DNA from 2 places in the Anaerocolumna sp. genome. Region 1 is predicted to be linked to the other one. Evidence: riboswitches for the same ligand, from Rfam matches in the RefSeq annotation. Region 1 holds a riboswitch; the other holds the start of a gene.

Region 1 (8,840 bases):
TTGCAAATATGCAGGGATATTTTCCAGTTGGTCTCCCATTTTGTGCCGGATACGCTTGCGGTTATTATATGATAAAGCACTATATGAAGAAAACAAGTAAAACTATTATTGAAGCTACACTTACACCTACAGAAGAAATTCTGAGAGAAGTTGAGGACTTTTGGGATGAATAAAGCGGTTGTTACATAAAACCGCTTTATTCAATTTAATTTAGAACTATAGAAACTCATTTTCATAGGCTTTAAAAAAGTCAAAATAGGTACGAACATTTTCTAAATCTGTCCAACGCTCTGTGGTAACAGGATTCCCATCAAGGTTATAAATTTTGGCTCCATTCATGGAAAGCAGAAATGGTGAATGGGTCGATATAATAAATTGACAACCAAAAAATCGTGTCGAATCCTCAAGGAAGCTCATTAACTCTAATTGACGCTTTGGAGAAAGACTGTTTTCCGGCTCGTCCAATAAATAAAGTCCATTTTCACCGATTTTTTCAGTAAAATAAATAAATGCACTTTCACCATTGGAATATTCACGTACGTTATCAAGCAATTCGCCTCTAACAAAACGTGACTGGGTTTTGCGTCTGGAGTTATTTACTTTTTTCAGCTGTTCGTAGTCGTCAAGTGATTTCATTTGGAACTGAGAATATTTTGCATCTAAGTATTCATCAAATAGTTCTTCCCGCTTCAAGTCGATTCCTTCATTCAGATTACGGATATTCAGCATATAGTCAAACACATCATCACTAGTGATAATTCTGCTGCTTTTGGGTATATCTTCTCTTGCATCCATGTCACACAAGCTGACATAATCAAGAAAAAAGTTAGATTTATTATAAATGGAATCACGACAGATGCCTGTTTTTTCTGCAATAACATTCAGTGCTGTAGACTTTCCCGAACCATTGCCACCATATAAAATGGTAACTGGCTCAAAATCAAGTCTGTGGAGGTCATGAGCAGATAGTATCTTAAAAGGATAAAAGGAATCATAACAAGTTCTTTTGATACTCATAAAAAAATTAAATTCCATGTCGGCACTTGGAAATGTAAAAGTTTTCAAATAAAGCATTCTAACCTCAATTCTGGCGCTTTAGCGCCTTTGGATTTGGTACGCAATTGCAATATTTTAAAGAAACATATGTACATTATACCTTGAATTTACAATTAGTTAAATAGTTTTTAACGAAGTAGTGTTTGTAAAAAAGGGGCTGTTGCAAAATTGGTGGCGTGCTCTCCTTCAAGGGACAATGAAATATTTAATACCGGATATGGACCACAGAACTAGTCTGATAATCTACATCCGGTGTATTCCTACCTTATTTTGCAACAGCTTCTTTTTGAGTAATTCTTTTATATGTTATATTAAACCAATCAATCTCACTGTACTTGCAATAAGGAAACAAGTTATTATGCCGGTTATTGTTGGTATAAGAAATGAAACTGCTGTCCATTTCCAGCTCTGTGATTCCTTCTTTATTGTCCAGCATGTTGTTCCACAAGGCCAATGCATTAGTGAAAAAAGCATTGTACAAATTGCTGTTAGCCAGGTCCAGCCGTGGGAAACAAGTAGTTCTCTAAGTTGATCCAAGCTATCCAGTTCCATGAGGTTACCGGTTGCCATATAACTCATTATAATGATGGGTATAACAATTTCATTTGCCGGAAAACCCAGTATAAATGCCATTAAAATATAGCCATCCAAGCCTATCAACTTAGCAAAAGGATTTAAGAAGCCCGCACAATAAGCAAGAATGCTTGAATTACCTATATAAATATTTGCTAAAATCCATATGATTAAGCCGGCAGGAACAGCTATTAAAACAGCGCGGCCCAGAACAAATAAGGTTCTGTCAAATACAGACCGGATAATTACTTTTCCAATCTGTGGCTTTCTATAAGGCGGAAGCTCCAAAGTAAATGAGGAAGGAAGACCTTTTAGAATTGTTTTGGATAATAACTTTGATATCATCAACATCATAAATACACCATAAACAATTACTCCGGTTAACAATAGTGTTGATACTAATGACTGAAAAGGGTTTGCAACTACCCCTGCAAAGAACATGGTAATAATCGCAATCAGCGTAGGGAAACGGCCATTACAGGGTACAAAATTATTTGTAATCATTGCGATAAGTCTTTCTCTTGGCGAATCTATAATTCTACAACCTATTATGCCTGCTGCATTGCATCCAAATCCCATACACATAGTAAGTGCCTGCTTTCCATGGGCACATGATTTTTTAAAGAAATTATCCAGGTTAAAAGCAACTCTCGGTAAATAGCCCAAATCTTCCAGCAGAGTAAAAAGAGGAAAGAAAATTGCCATAGGAGGCAGCATAACGGACACTACCCAGGCTAGTGTCCGATAGACTCCCATAATCAGAACACCATGTACCCAGGAAGGGGTTCCCAGCCATGTGAAGAATGCGGTAAGCCAGTCTTCTATCCAGAAAAGAAACTTTGCAATCATTTCGGAAGGGTAATTTGCTCCGGTAATAGTGAGCCAGAATACAACACCAAGAAGTCCAATCATAATGGGAATTCCAAATATTCTGGAGGTTACAATACGGTCTATTTTACGGTCTATATGGTTGTATTTTTCATTTTCAACTGTAATTGACTCCCTAGAGATCTTTTCTGCCGTATTTATTATAGCAGATACAATTTTATCCCTTAGAATATTATGGTCTATACCAGCTATATTAAGTGTATCTTTTGCTTCCTTTATCTTCTGTAAAATATTTTCATCGGATGTTAAATCGTAATCTAAGTATTTTTGCAGTGCCTGTAATAATATCTCATCCTCATCCAAAAGCTTTAATGCTATCCAACGGCTATTAAGATTATCTTTTAATAGATCCCATAGTGCAGGTTCCAGTATGCGGATTGCTTCTTCTATGGAATCATCATATGTAATTTCTAATGGGGTGTCGTCTGCTTCTTGATTTGTAACTTCATAGACTGCATCCATTAGAGTATCCAGTCCCCTTCCGTTTCTTGCACTGGTACCAATAACCGGAACACCTAGCTGATTAGAAAGTTCTTCTAAATTAATGCTTATCTTTTTCTTTTTAGCCTCATCTAAAAGGTTTACACAGACCACAACATTGGTGGTTATTTCTAAAGTTTGTAGAACCAGATTTAAGTTTCTTTCCAGACAGGTTGCATCAGTTACTATTATAGTTGCATCAGGGTTTCCAAAGCAGATGAAATCCCGGGCGACTTCTTCTTCCACAGAATTGGCCATTAATGAATAAGTACCTGGTAGATCTACCATAATAAAATTCTTATCTTTATGTTTGCACTTTCCTTGTGCATTGGTAACTGTTTTACCTGGCCAATTACCAGTATGTTGATTTAACCCCGTCAGGTTGTTGAATACAGTACTTTTTCCTACATTGGGATTTCCAGCAAGTGCTATGACTTTATCATCCACACGGCTGCGTTCAATTCTTAATTCGCTGTCCAATACACCTATTCCGGTAGATTGACTTGTCAGACCCATATTTTACTCTCTCCTTTTAAATTTTATAAAATTACAGAAAATTGTCTGTTCTCCTCTTCTATTTGTAGATTAATTACTCTCCTCTTTAAGATTCACAAAGGACTGTTGCAAATTTAGACTGTGTTATTATAAAAGCATTGAACAGTCCCTTTATAAAATTTTTTTATGATATAGCCTCTACTATGATTTTTGAAGCCTCTTCTGAACGTAAAGCAATTACCGCTCCCCGGATATCGTAAGCAACAGGATCTCCGGAAGGACTTCTTTGTAATGCTTCAACTTCAGTTCCATTTGTTAATCCCAAATCAAGCATTCTTCTTCGTATAATACCATCAGATATAAGTACCTTAACCTTCGCTTTTTTCCCTAGCGGTAAGTAATTTAGTGGTATGTTATTATCATTCATTGTTAGCCTCCTGAATTGCTCAATCTTATTAAGGTGTTAGTTTTAGTGGGGTGTAATATTTTTACCCTACACTAACATATGTAAAATAACTTCATGTGTTACTGCATATATATAAATTAATAGAAATTTTTTGGGATGTGGAAAAAGTGATAAATAACGAATTTTATACGGTAAGAGGATATCAACTCCTGGAGCAGAACAAAAGAAAGCTAACATCAGCTATGGAGGATTATCTTGAGATGATATATAGAAACAGTTTAAAGGAAGGATATATTCGAATCAATACGCTTGCGGAATTATTAAATGTAAAGGCTGCCTCTGCTTCAAGAATGGTACAAAAACTTGGCGCACTTGGTTTGTTGATATATAAGAAATATGGAATTATCGTATTAAGTGAAAGTGGTAAAGAAATAGGCGCATACCTATTAGAACGACATCATATTAGTGAAAATTTTCTAAAACTTCTGGGTTGTGAAGAGGATGATTTATTACAGCAGGCGGAATTGATGGAACATAGTTTAAATCCCAAAACAGTACATAAAATGAATATATTAAATATCTTTTTTTCTGATCACGAGGATATATTAGAAAAATTACGTGAATATCAGAAAAAATAAAACAGGTAAAAAGTACAGTTTAATCATAGTGTTTAAGCGTCAATAGGGATATAAGAAGTTTTAACCTTTTTAATTTATGATGTAACAATAAATTTTTGTCCGGCATATGATGAAGTACTAAATCACTTTGCACTGCAGGGTTAATAAGGTAATCAACAGTACAATCTGATCAGGCGGCGATTCTTCGCGCAGCCGGGCTGTTAGACAGCAACAGGGATATAAATGCCTGTGGGACAGTAGTTTTCTCTATGTGTTCCACAGGCATTTTTTGTAATCGGGACACATACCCTTAACTCTGCCTATATGGAGGTAGCAGGTATATGACTGATTATTACGGACTAAATTTAAAAGAAATTCAAAAACGAAGAGAGATTTATGGATACAACGAAATACGAAGTAATAATAAGAAAAAAATATTAAAACAACTAAAACATATTGTTTCAGAACCTATCTATCTTCTATTGTCCTGTGCTGCCATAATTTATTTCCTTCTTGGGGAAGCAACAGATGGTATCTTCATGATAGCTTTTGTAATATTTGTGATTGGAATTGATGTATTTCAAGAAATCAGAACCGGAAATGTATTAAAAAAGTTAAAGGAAATTAGTGAACCTAAGATTTTTGTAATTCGAGAGGGAAAAGAAATACAAATATCCGGCAGAGAACTTGTACCAGGTGATTTGATGATTATAAGGGAAGGAGTAAAAATTCCTGCAGACGGTTTTTTAATTAAAGCTAATGGTCTATGTATTGATGAAAGTATATTAACTGGTGAATCAGTCGGTGTATGGAAGAACACCAAAAAGCATATTGCTAATAGGAATTTAGCAGATAATCTTAATATGCAGCCGAATATAGAGACAGATAGCAAAGAAGAAAGTTTTAAAAAAGATTGTTGTTATGCAGGAACTCATGTAATTGTTGGAACCGGTATTGTTTGTGTAGAGAAAACAGGTAAACATACAGAATATGGGAAAATAGCTGAAAGTATTTTAGAAACGCAATCGACAAATACCGGGCTGCAAATACAGATGAAAAAACTTGCAAAAGAATGCTCTATTTTGGCGGCAGTACTCTTTCTTTTAGTTGGATTTTTTACATTTTTAAATCTATCAGAACAAGAATTAATGGAACGAATTATTCATAGTATGATGGCCGGCATAGTTTTGGCGTTATCTATGATTCCCGGAGAATTTCCTGTTATTTTATCTGTTTTTTTATCAATGGGAGCCTATCGATTGGCAAAGAAAAATGCTTTAATCAGACATCTTCCTTCCGTGGAAACCCTTGGTTCGATATCTGTATTGTGTATGGACAAAACAGGTACCATAACACATAATAAAATGCAAGTTTCAGACTATTTTACAAATAAGCTGCAAGTTGAAAAGTTCTGCAGAACTATAGCATTAGCCTGCAAAGCAGGCACTTTTGATCCTGTGGAAAAAGCATTGATTGAATATGGAGGAGCTTTATATAGTCAATGTAGTTGTGAACCGGAGAAAGTTACAATTTGCAATACGGATAATTCTGTACTTATCAAAGAATATCCTTTTACTAACGAACTTAAGGCTATGGGCCAGATTTGGAGGGAAAATGGATATTATACTATAGCAGCAAAAGGATGTCCTGAGACTATCTTATCCCTATGCTATCGTACGGTGGATCAGGATATGGAAGTAAAAAAACAGATGAAGAAATTTTTGAAGAAAGGTTTAAGAGTAATTGCATTGGCAGACAGGGTTTTATCGGAAGATGCTGCTATTCCTGATAACCTATCAGAATGTAAATTACACTTTAGAGGAATTGTTGGCTTATCCGATCCAATTAGATACGAGATGATAGATATTATTAAAGAAAGCTATGATGCTGGAATACGTATTATTATGATTACCGGTGATCATCCGGAAACAGCATCCTTTATTGCAGGTGAAGTGGGAATTCATAACAGTAATCAAGTAATTACTGGGGAAATGATATCCAAACTTTCAGATTTAGAATTAAAGAATATAGTAAAAGAATATAATATTTATGCCAGAGTTTTACCCCTCCATAAAATGAAAATTGTGAAAGCACTTCAGGAAAATGGTGAAGTAGTTGCCATGACCGGTGATGGAGTAAATGATTCTCCTGCTCAAAAAACCGCAGACATTGGTATCGCAATGGGTAAACATGGCAGTGAAGTCTGCAGAGAGGCTGCAGATTTAATCCTTTTAGACGATAATATATCAACGGTGATAAGTACAGTTCGTGATGGAAGGCGGATATACCAGAATATTGTAAAAGCAATCGAATATGTATTTACGATACACATACCAATAGCACTTATATCCTTAGTAGCCCCAATATTAGGTATCGGGCCAAAATCCCTTATGCTTTTACCCCTTCATATTGTATTGTTAGAGTTAATAATGGATCCAACCTGCAGCATTGCTTTGGAACGTATTCCAGCAGAAGATAATATTATGAAGAAACCTCCAAGGCAGGTAATGGAACCTTTATTTTCAAAAGCCAGACTTATAAAGAGTATTATTCAGGGATTGGCTATATTTATATTTTCGTTTAGTATTTACTTTAGTATGCTTAATATGTCTTATCCAGCTGAAGTTGCGAGAACAGCAGGTTTTTCAGTCCTGGTACTCTCCAATATTCTACTTGTAATAGAAAATAGTTCTGAAAAGGAAAACATAATTCAGGCTTTTAAAAAGATAAGCCATGACAGGGGAATATGGGCAGTTAATAGTATCACCTTGGTCGGACTTATTCTATGTATATACAGTCCTCTTCATAAAACCTTAGGATTTTATCCTCTAGGCCCCGCAAGTATATGCTTAGTAATGGTTTTTTCCATCCTTTCAGTACTTTGGTTTGAAATAGTTAAATTAAAATATTGCAAGAGGATGGCAATAAAATAAACATAAAAGGCAGCATCCAAAATTACTATTAATCGGGATGTTGCCTTTCTTTATGTAATATGTTTAGAAACAATACATGCTCTAAATTTGTATGCCTATGATTTCATCCACTGCCTGTGCCCAGCATTTTTCGGGAATATCAGGCCATATACATAGGCCAGTTTCTATTTTGCATAATTCCATTGCCCTCGATAGAATTTTCCCGTGAGACACAAGGCCTTTACGCAGGATATGCTCAGTAATCAGACTCCAGTAAGGCGCATGGACATCCAGTTTTACTTCGTACATGTCATTAATTACTCTATCAACATCATATTCCAAACTAATAAACTCTTCAGACCATTTCCCATCATCACTATGTAATATAAAGAATTGTGTTTTACCTTGGCTAAAAAGAGGCATACCAACGGAACCAGGATTTAGGATGCATTTTTCGTTATGAACAATCTTTCGCTGTATATGGGTATGGCCGCATAGTATAGTCGATGTATTCACATTGTTTATGATATCAATAGTTCTCACATCATCCGGTAACAACTTTTCATCAACTTTATAAGGAGAGCCATGACAAATAATGATTGCCGGCATATTATCTATGGCTATCTCCTGAACCGGCTGCAATTGTGTAAAAAAATTTATATCTCTGTTAGTGAGACAATTATACGCATATAGCAATGCTCCACTGGCTGAATTCTTGTCTATCCAACCCTTTTCTCCATTTACACGATATTTTAACCAATAATCTTCTTTATTTCCCTTAATAAAACAACATTCATAGTCATGACTTAAATCATATAATATCTTCATTGTTCTTTCAGGGTATGCTAATTCGCCAATGTAATCTCCTAAAAAGAAAAATCTATTAATGTTACGTGAAAAAGCATATTCAAGGCAACGTTCCAATGCAACATAATTACCATGAACATCAGATAGGACTGCTATATCCATAATAACTTCTTTCCTCCGTTGTTTATTATATATATTACCACAAGTACAAATGAAAACAGGAGGTAAGACAAAAAGATGTGCTTATCTCCTGTTTTTCGTATTAATCTGGAATACCTACCATTACAGAAGTTGCCTTTATAACGGCTATCGCATCAGAACCTACTTTGAGATTTAGATCCTTAATGGAAAGCATGGATATGGTTGCACTGATTTTATTTCCACCACCAATATCAATTACAACTACACCGTTAACAGCACCTTCTTGAATTTCCACGATTTTACCAGATAGTTGGTTTCTAGCACTTAATTTCATAAGAACATACCTCCTTTTAGGGTATTATAGCCATTTATTTATTGGATTAAAAGCTATTTAATAATTTAATTAAAATGAAAGTCATCGTTTATGGCCGTTTTTATCAAAGACTCTTTTTAATTTAATTTCTG
Region 2 (8,840 bases), on a different contig from region 1:
AGCGTTATTTATCTCAACTAAGCGGGGGACAAAGGCAAAGAGTGGCTATTGGCGTTGCCATTATTCAAAATTCCCGGCTTATCGTTTTGGATGAACCGGTATCTGCCCTTGATGTAACAGTTCAAGCACAGATATTGGAATTATTAAAAAAATTAAGAGAGGAATATGACCTGTCCTATCTTTTTATTTCCCATGATCTGAATGTTATTTATCAAATGTGTGACCGTGTATGTGTTATGTACCAAGGTGAAATTGTTGAGACAGCGGACATTGAGTCATTATATCAGAAGCCAAGCCACCCATACAGTAAAAAACTATTAGAAACAATAGTTTAACTTTTAAAAGGAAGTTCCTGGATTCGGCTTATTCGAGTTGGGAACTTCCTTCTTTTAATTGCAGGCATAGCTGTAGAAAAGCCTTTTCGAAAAGTTCATCATTTTCTTTGGTTCGTTTTTTAACGGAGCTGGTCTTGTTACCGGCTTTTCTTTGCTTTTTAGCAATATGTCGTTCAAACATAAGGCGGTCAATGTTGTCATCTGTATAATATCTGCCGTTCTGATTAATGGCATAAGCCTTTTTTCCAAGGGCCATGGAAGCCACTCCGTAGTCCTGAGTAACTACAATATCCCCAGCAGAAGTACGGTTAATCAAGGCAATATCCGCCGCTTCCGGAGCTTTACTGACCTGCAGGATTTCGCTATAATCCGATTGAAGGATATGGCTTGTATCGATAACCATAATAACAGGTATCCTATATTCTTTTGCAATTCTTTCAATAATGTGCTTTACCGGACAGGCATCAGCATCTACTAATATTTTCATAGGACTCCTTTCTGAATCAATCTATTATCTTGAACATAAGGCATGTTCATAGTTCTATTATATACCATTGGACTTATAAACAGTATACATAATAAAAAGAAAATATAGAACAATAGCTTCCTTTATAAAATGAATGAAATTAATATTGAAAAAAAGATAACTATCATACATAATAGATAGGTACGGTTAATTAAAAGAACAATAGATAAATAATATAAATTATTGAAATCCATAATTCAGATTCTGATTTATAGCAGTGCCGCATTTGCAAGCAGACGTAGCATGCAATATGAGCTAGTTATTGAAATGCATAATTTATATTCTGATTTGAGGCAACGCCACATCTGCAAGAGATGCGGCATGGAATGGGAGATAGTATGAAAAAGAATAATATAATATTGAAATATTTGTATAAATATAAATGGAAATACCTTCTTGGGATCATTACCCTATTCGTAGTGGATTTTGTGAACTTATACATACCTCAATTTACCGGGGAAATTACAGATGGCCTGGAAAGTAGAACCATGAATATGGAAGGGGTCCTACTGGGTATTGGTAAAATATTGATAGTTGCCGCAATCCTGATGTTTGGAAGATTTTTATGGCGCTATTTTATATTTGGTTCTTCCAGGGAAATTGAATGTGAAATCAGGAATGATTTATTTGCTCATTTAGAAAAGTTATCGATGAATTACTTTAATAAGAATAAAACAGGCGATTTAATGTCCCATTTTACCAATGATTTAAATGCAGTCCGTATGTCAATTGGCCCTGCGGTCATTACTACCTTTGATGCGGTTATTATGACTTTGATGGTTTTAATTAAGATGGTTTTATATGTAGATCTTCGGCTAACAATTCTTGCGGTAATTCCACTTTTATTCATCGCAGTAGGCGGTGTGTATTATGGTAAGACGGCTGAAAAGAGATTTACAGCGAAACAGCAGGCATTCTCTGACATGACCGATCAGGTACAAGAAAGTATTTCGGGTATTCGTGTTATTAAAGCCTTTGTACAGGAAAGAAAAGAATTAAAAACCTTTGCAAAAGCCAATAAGGAGAACAAGGACAAGAATATGGGCGTCGTGAAATTACAGGCGATTGTAATGCCCTCTCTTGATTTTATCATTGGTTTTTCCAGTGTAATCACTCTGTTGTATGGTGGTTTCCTGACTATAAAAGGAGATATTACTTTGGGCCGCTTTATTGCGTTTAATCAATATATTTATATGCTGGTATGGCCTATGATTGCGGCAGGGGATAGCATTACCTTCTTCTCTCAAGGTTTTGCCTCATTAAAAAGAATACAGAATATCTTTAATGAAAAGCCGGAAATATTTGATGAAGATACCGTAAAGAGAGTGGAATATTTAGAGGGAGATATTCAAATCAAAGATTTGTGCTTCCGATATAATAATGATGCACCAAATGCACTGAATCATATTTCTGTCCATATAGAGAAGGGTTCTTCACTTGCAATACTCGGAAGGACGGGAAGTGGTAAAACTACTTTGGTAAACCTTTTGCTTCGTATGTATAATGTGGAGCGGGGACAGATTACATTGGATGGTTATGATATAAGGGAAATTCCTTTAAAGATCTTAAGAGAGAACATTGCTTATGTTCCTCAGGATAATTTTTTGTTTTCCGATACGTTACGAAATAACATTGCTTTTGGAACTGCCACCAATGATTTGGAGATGGTGGAACAGGCAGCGAAAGAAGCTTGTATTCATGATAATATTATGAACTTTCCTTTAAAATATGAAACTGTGGTTGGAGAAAGAGGGGCGACTCTATCCGGAGGACAAAAGCAAAGAAGTTCTATTGCAAGAGCTTTTATGAAGGATGCACCTATTCTTATCCTGGATGATTCTTTGTCGGCTGTTGATACGGATACGGAAGAGAGAATTTTAGAAAATCTGAAGATAAACAGAGAAGATAAAACTACAATCATTATCGCCCATCGAATCTCTACTATTCAGAATGCAGACCGCATTCTTGTTTTGGATGAAGGAGAAGCAGCAGAATATGGTACTCATGAAGAACTTCTTAAACTGCAGGGGATCTATGCAAAGATGTATGAAAAGCAGCAATTAGAAAAACAATTGGAAGCAGTTTAGAAATCAATAATAGATTATGAACCTTGTATGAAAGGCTTTGGTGTAATTGTTATGATGAACAAGAGAGAAATAGATTATGAAAAATCTCAGGGAGGAAGGGTTTTAAAACGTCTTTTGGCATATGCAAAACCGTATTGGAACTGGATGGCATTTGCTTTCCTGCTGGTCCTTGGAATTACCGGGCTGGAACTTCTGCGCCCTATTTTAATAGGAGAGGCCATTGACAAATATATTGGAGCCGGAGACTTTCAGGGAGTTAAAAAAATAGCACTGATATATTTAATTGTATTGGTATTAAGCTTTGCATGTAACTTTCTTCAAACCTGGATTCTTCAGAATACAGGTCAAACGATTATATATAATATCAGACAGGAAGTATTTGAACATGTACATAAGTTGTCACTGCGTTTCTTTGATATCACTCCGGTAGGTAAAATCGTTACAAGGATTACCAATGACGTAGAAGCCTTAAATGAGATGTTTGCTAATATATTAGTTAAACTCCTTAAAAATATTGTGAAAATAATTGGCATTGCAGTGGTGATGTTGTCTATTGATTTGAGAATGTCAATGTACTCCTTTCTATTACTGCCCTTTATTATTGGGCTAACGGTCTTATTTAAATCCATATCCAGAGCTACATATCGTGTGGCAAGAACAAAAATAACCGCAATAAATACTTACTTATCAGAGCATATTACCGGAATGAAACTGATTCAAATCTTTGCAAGAGAGCGGGAGAAATATGAAGAATTTGAATTTAAAAGTAAAGATTTGTTTCGTGCTAATTATAGAGAAATGATGGTATTTGCAATCTTTCGTCCGTCTATTTATATGCTTTCTATTATTTCATTGGTTATTATTATTGGAGTGGGTGGAGACTCCGTATTAAATGGTACTATTAGTATGGGTACTCTTTATATCTTCATTCAATATATAGGATCTTTTTTTGAACCTATTCAGGATCTTGCAGAACAATTAGGAACTATGCAGTCTGCTATGGCTTCTGCTGAGAAAATCTTCTATATATTAGACGAAGAACCTTTAATTACGAACCCGGAGAAACCTGTCACATTACATGAAGTAAAAGGAAGAATTGAATTTGACCATGTATGGTTTGCCTATGAAGATGAGAACTGGATATTAAAGGATGTAAGCTTTGTGATTGAACCGGGAGAAAAAATTGCTTTTGTAGGAGCAACAGGAGCCGGTAAATCCTCAATTCTTAATCTGATCGGAAGATATTATGATATACAAAAAGGTAAAATTACTATGGATGGAGTAGATATAAGAGATATGGATACGAATCAGCTGCGAAGTGCCATTGGACAGGTACAGCAGGATGTGTTCATATTTACCGGAGACATTAAGAGTAATATCCGACTGAAAGAAGAGGAAATTACAGAGGAAGAAGTAAAGGCAGCAGCTGTTTATGTCAATGCATCCAGGTTTATTGATAATTTAGAGCATACCTACGATGAGCCGGTAACGGAAAGAGGAGCTACCTTATCTGCTGGTGAAAGGCAGCTTATATCTTTTGCCAGAACTTTAGCCTATAATCCTTCTATTCTGGTAATGGATGAAGCCACTGCTAATATTGACACAGAAACAGAACAGTTAATTCAAGAAGCTTTGAATAAGCTGATGGAAGGAAGAACAACCATTATGGTAGCCCATAGGCTCTCCACCATTCAACATGCAGATAAGATTATGGTTATGCATAAGGGAAGGGTTCGGGAATCCGGTACCCATCAGCAGCTTTTAAATCAGAACGGAATATATAAGAAATTATACGAATTGCAATTACAATAAATAGCGTTGTAATCAAAGGAAAAGTAAATCCGCTTTGCAATAGACAATATTGTAATTAATAAATGGAAATTTTCTTGACAAAGACATAGGTAATATAATATAATTTACAAAATATCACTTTGCACTGCATAATAATCTACAGTACAAACTGAGCAGGCGATGAATCAAAGATGTTGTACGATTCATAGGGCTGGGCCGTATATACGGCAGCAGATGAGAGTTACACATCTGTGGGACAGTAGTATGTTCCATAGGTGTGTTTTTTTATAATAAAGTAAAAAATATTTCGCTTTTTTATAAACTGGAGTAATACTATATTAACATAAAAACATAATTATTAAGAGACTTTGAAAGGAAAATAATCACATGACACAGTTGTTGGTAAAATTATTTGTTAAAGATTATGATAAGGTGGGGCAGTCCAGGGTACGTACCGCTTATGGGGTGTTGTCCAGCGTGGTTGGAATTATATGCAATGTTACCCTTTTTGCAGTTAAACTGATTATAGGACTTTTAATAAACAGTATATCAGTAATGGCAGACGCTTTTAATAATTTATCCGATGCTGCTTCTTCCATTATTGGTTTTATTGGTGTTAAGCTGGCAGAAAGACCGGCTGATAAAGAGCATCCTTTTGGACACGGTAGATTTGAATATATATCTGCATTTGTAGTATCCTTTTTAATTCTGCAAGTTGGTTTTTCCTGTTTCAAGAGTTCCTTTACTAAGATAATGAATCCGGAACCAATTGAATTCAATGGGTTATTGGTTGTTATATTAGGGATATCCGTTTTATTAAAACTATGGATGTCTATTTTTAATAAAACACTGGGTAAACGTATTAATTCTAATGTAATGAAAGCAACGTCTGCGGATTCTTTAGGGGATGTTTTAATTACTACAGTAACAATCTTATCTATTATTATTGGAAAAATAACCGGTCTTACTATTGACGGATGGATGGGGGTTATTGTTTCAATATTTGTATTAATAGCAGGATTTAATATTGCTAAAGATACCTTAGAGCCTTTACTTGGAGAAGCAGTAGACCATGAAATATACCAGTCCATTACCGAGATGGTAGAAAGTTATGACGGAATTATTGGAAGTCATGATTTGATTGTCCACAACTACGGGCCTTCTCATATCATGGCAACTATACATGCTGAAGTTCCCAACGATGTTAATTTGGAAGAAATACATGAAATTATAGATTCTATTGAAAGAGATATATTAAGAGAAAAGGGAATTTTTATTGTTATCCATATGGATCCTATAGAAATTAACGATTCTAAAGTATTAGAAAAAAAGAATATGGTTATTGGTATTGTTAAGGAACTGGAGCCAAAAGCAACCATACATGATTTTCGGATTGTAAATGGTGAAAATCAAGTTAATCTAATCTTTGATTTAGTGGTTCCCTACTCTTATAACGAACTTCAGGAACAGGAATTGCTATTTAAAGTAGAAGAGGAAATCAGGAATATGGATTCTAAATATCAATGTGTTATTACTATTGAAAACAGCTACATAGCAGATAAAAAGGACAAGTGATATTTAAATATTACAGTCTGTGAAATAAAGGGATTGTTGAATTAAAGTTAAAAATAGAGGAGTCCAAAACTTAAACGTTTGGATTCCTCTGTTTTTTTATTCTATAATTACTCCATCCGGAGATATGGTAACCACCTGCCAGGGAATCATTTTACCGCTATTCTTTAATGCAGCAGTAACAGCATTTACGATTCCGCCACAGCATGGAACGGTCATGCGGACTACGGTTATGTTCTTTATATTATTATATTTTAATATTTCTGTTAATTTTTCTGAATAATCTATGTCATCCAATTTCGGACATCCAATTAAAGTAATTTTATTTTTCATGAAGCTGTTATGGAAGTCTCCGTACGCAAAAGCAGTACAATCTGCAGCAATAAGCAGATTTGCATTATCAAAATAGGGAGCATTTACAGGCACTAATTTTATCTGTACAGGCCATTGATTTAACATAGAAGCAGGTGCTTCATATTTTATGTCTTCTGATTTTTCTTTGTTTTGCTTTTGACTGTGGTTGATTATATTGGCTTGTGATCCAGGGCATCCGTGGAATACTGGAGAAGTTGAAACGGATTTATTCATTGCCATATTTCTTAGCACTTCTTCTTCATTATATTCTAAGGCTTCTCTTTCTTCAAAACTTATGGCATTCACGGGACAAACAGGGAGGCAGTTGCCAAGTCCATCACAATAATCATCACGAAGGAGAGTTGCTTTGCCATCTACTAAGCCTATGGCTCCCTCATGACAGGCACTTACACATAAGCCGCAGCCATTACATTTTTCTTCATCAATTGTTATAATTTTTCTTATCATATAGAATTCCTCTCCTTAGGGTAATCTTTTATTTGAAATCATAGTGTAATTTTTATCAGTGTCTAATTATAAATTAAATCTTTCTTTTTATGTTTACTATATAGTACAATACTTTTAATAAAATATCAGTTGCATTTGCAACAAAGTATCAATATAATAAGAAAAAATACAGTAGTTCAGTTGAATGAATCGTTATGGAGGAAAAAGGATGAATTTGAATATAAAAATCCTGGAAAAAGTTTCGCTTTTTTCAAGCATGAAAGCAGCAGATATTGAATCTATATTGGAGTGTTTGGAAAGTCAAGAAAGGGTTTATGGAAGAAATCAGTGTATTATACAAGGGGGAGATGAAGTTCCGGCCCTTGGTATTATTATAAAAGGACGTGTCCAAGTAATAAGAGAAGATATTTTAGGAAACCGAATGCTTGTGGCAGGACTTGGTCCGGCGGATATATTTGCCGAGTCTCTGGCAAGCGCAGGAGCGAAATCCAGTCCAGTAAGTGTGTATGCTAACGAGGAGGCAACAATTCTTTGGCTTTATATTAAGAGATTGGTATGCACTTGTTCTACATCCTGCCATTATCACAGCCTGCTAATTGAAAACTTGCTTCAGCTGCTGGCAAAGAAGAATCTGTATTTGAACAATAGAATGGAACTGCTTTCCAAGCGAAGTATTCGGGAAAAAATTATAGCATTCCTCCTTGCTGAAGGAAAAGAAAAAAATTCATCTTCCTTCGATATTGCTATGAATCGTAATGAAATGGCGGAATACCTATGTGTGGATCGAAGTGCTATGTCACGAGAGTTGAGCAAGCTGCAAGAAGAGGGCATCATCCAATATAGAAAAAATCATTTTAAAATATTAGTGGATTCCCAAATCATGGATTACAACTAATATTAATTAGATTCTGTAAATTGTCATTAATATCCTGCTGAATAGTAATAATAATTAAAAATAAACAATAATGCTAAGAAATATATTCCATTGTTTGAATAATTTAGACTATTTAGTATATTGTGCTAATTAATTACGAAAAGGTTAAAAAAGTATTACGAAAGTATTAAGAAAATCTGGACAAGTGAATAATTTTGTAATATAATACAAGTATTACATGAAATGACAGCAGGAGGAAAAGGCATGAGAAAAAGACACTTAAGAGGATTCGTGATATTAGGACTGGCTATATCAATGGCCTTTAGCCCGGTTAGCGCATCTGCAGCTTTACTAAAGACTGGAACAAGAGGCGGTGAAGTACAAAAAGTTCAAATGGCATTAAAAGATTTGGGATATTTTGATTATTGTGAAGCTACCGGTTATTTTGGCAATATAACAGCCAAATCCGTTCGTTTATTCCAGAAGGAGAATGGTTTGGAGGTTGACGGAATTGTAGGAAAAAATACATGGAATGCCTTAAAAGAGCAAATTGATATGGATGAGTTGTTAGGAAAATATGCATTGGAACAAAACGGTGCATTAGACTGGTTCAACGAAGTACAGTACATATGGCCAAGAAATGCCAATGCTAACGTAACAGACGTGGAAACTGGAATAACATTTCAATTAAAAAGAACCTTTGGAACCAATCATGCAGATGTGGAACCTTTAACAAAGCAGGATTCTTTGAATATTAAATCCATATGGGGAGGCTGGAGCTGGGAAAGAAGAGCTGTTGTGGTCGAAGTTGATGGAATGTTATTAGCAGGTTC

Evidence for each region. A riboswitch is a leader RNA that binds a small molecule or an ion and turns the genes downstream of it on or off. The one in region 1 is predicted to bind nickel and cobalt.
Region 2: it holds a riboswitch for nickel and cobalt, as region 1 does, so the genes downstream of both, RT261_RS16690 (cation diffusion facilitator family transporter) here and RT261_RS17140 (cation-translocating P-type ATPase) in region 1, are expected to answer to the same signal.

Annotation. Positions count from the first base shown of each region.
Region 1 covers NZ_DAMAUC010000026.1:20,704-29,543, reverse strand. Annotated here, with positions in the region: gene RT261_RS17165 (DUF2268 domain-containing protein) at 1-173, shown strand, start outside; gene RT261_RS17160 (AAA family ATPase) at 217-1,017, opposite strand; gene feoB (ferrous iron transport protein B) at 1,363-3,513, opposite strand; gene RT261_RS17150 (FeoA family protein) at 3,677-3,919, opposite strand; gene RT261_RS17145 (metal-dependent transcriptional regulator) at 4,066-4,536, shown strand; NiCo riboswitch at 4,692-4,775, shown strand; gene RT261_RS17140 (cation-translocating P-type ATPase) at 4,857-7,448, shown strand; gene RT261_RS17135 (metallophosphoesterase family protein) at 7,530-8,396, opposite strand; gene RT261_RS17130 (TOBE domain-containing protein) at 8,497-8,709, opposite strand; gene RT261_RS17125 (SdpI family protein) at 8,791-8,840, opposite strand, start outside.
Region 2 covers NZ_DAMAUC010000024.1:54,984-63,823, forward strand. Annotated here, with positions in the region: gene RT261_RS16670 (ABC transporter ATP-binding protein) at 1-335, shown strand, start outside; gene RT261_RS16675 (YaiI/YqxD family protein) at 364-822, opposite strand; gene RT261_RS16680 (ABC transporter ATP-binding protein) at 1,200-2,948, shown strand; gene RT261_RS16685 (ABC transporter ATP-binding protein) at 2,976-4,760, shown strand; NiCo riboswitch at 4,899-5,001, shown strand; gene RT261_RS16690 (cation diffusion facilitator family transporter) at 5,127-6,314, shown strand; gene RT261_RS16695 (ATP-binding protein) at 6,411-7,133, opposite strand; gene RT261_RS16700 (Crp/Fnr family transcriptional regulator) at 7,342-8,028, shown strand; gene RT261_RS16705 (peptidoglycan-binding domain-containing protein) at 8,272-8,840, shown strand, end outside.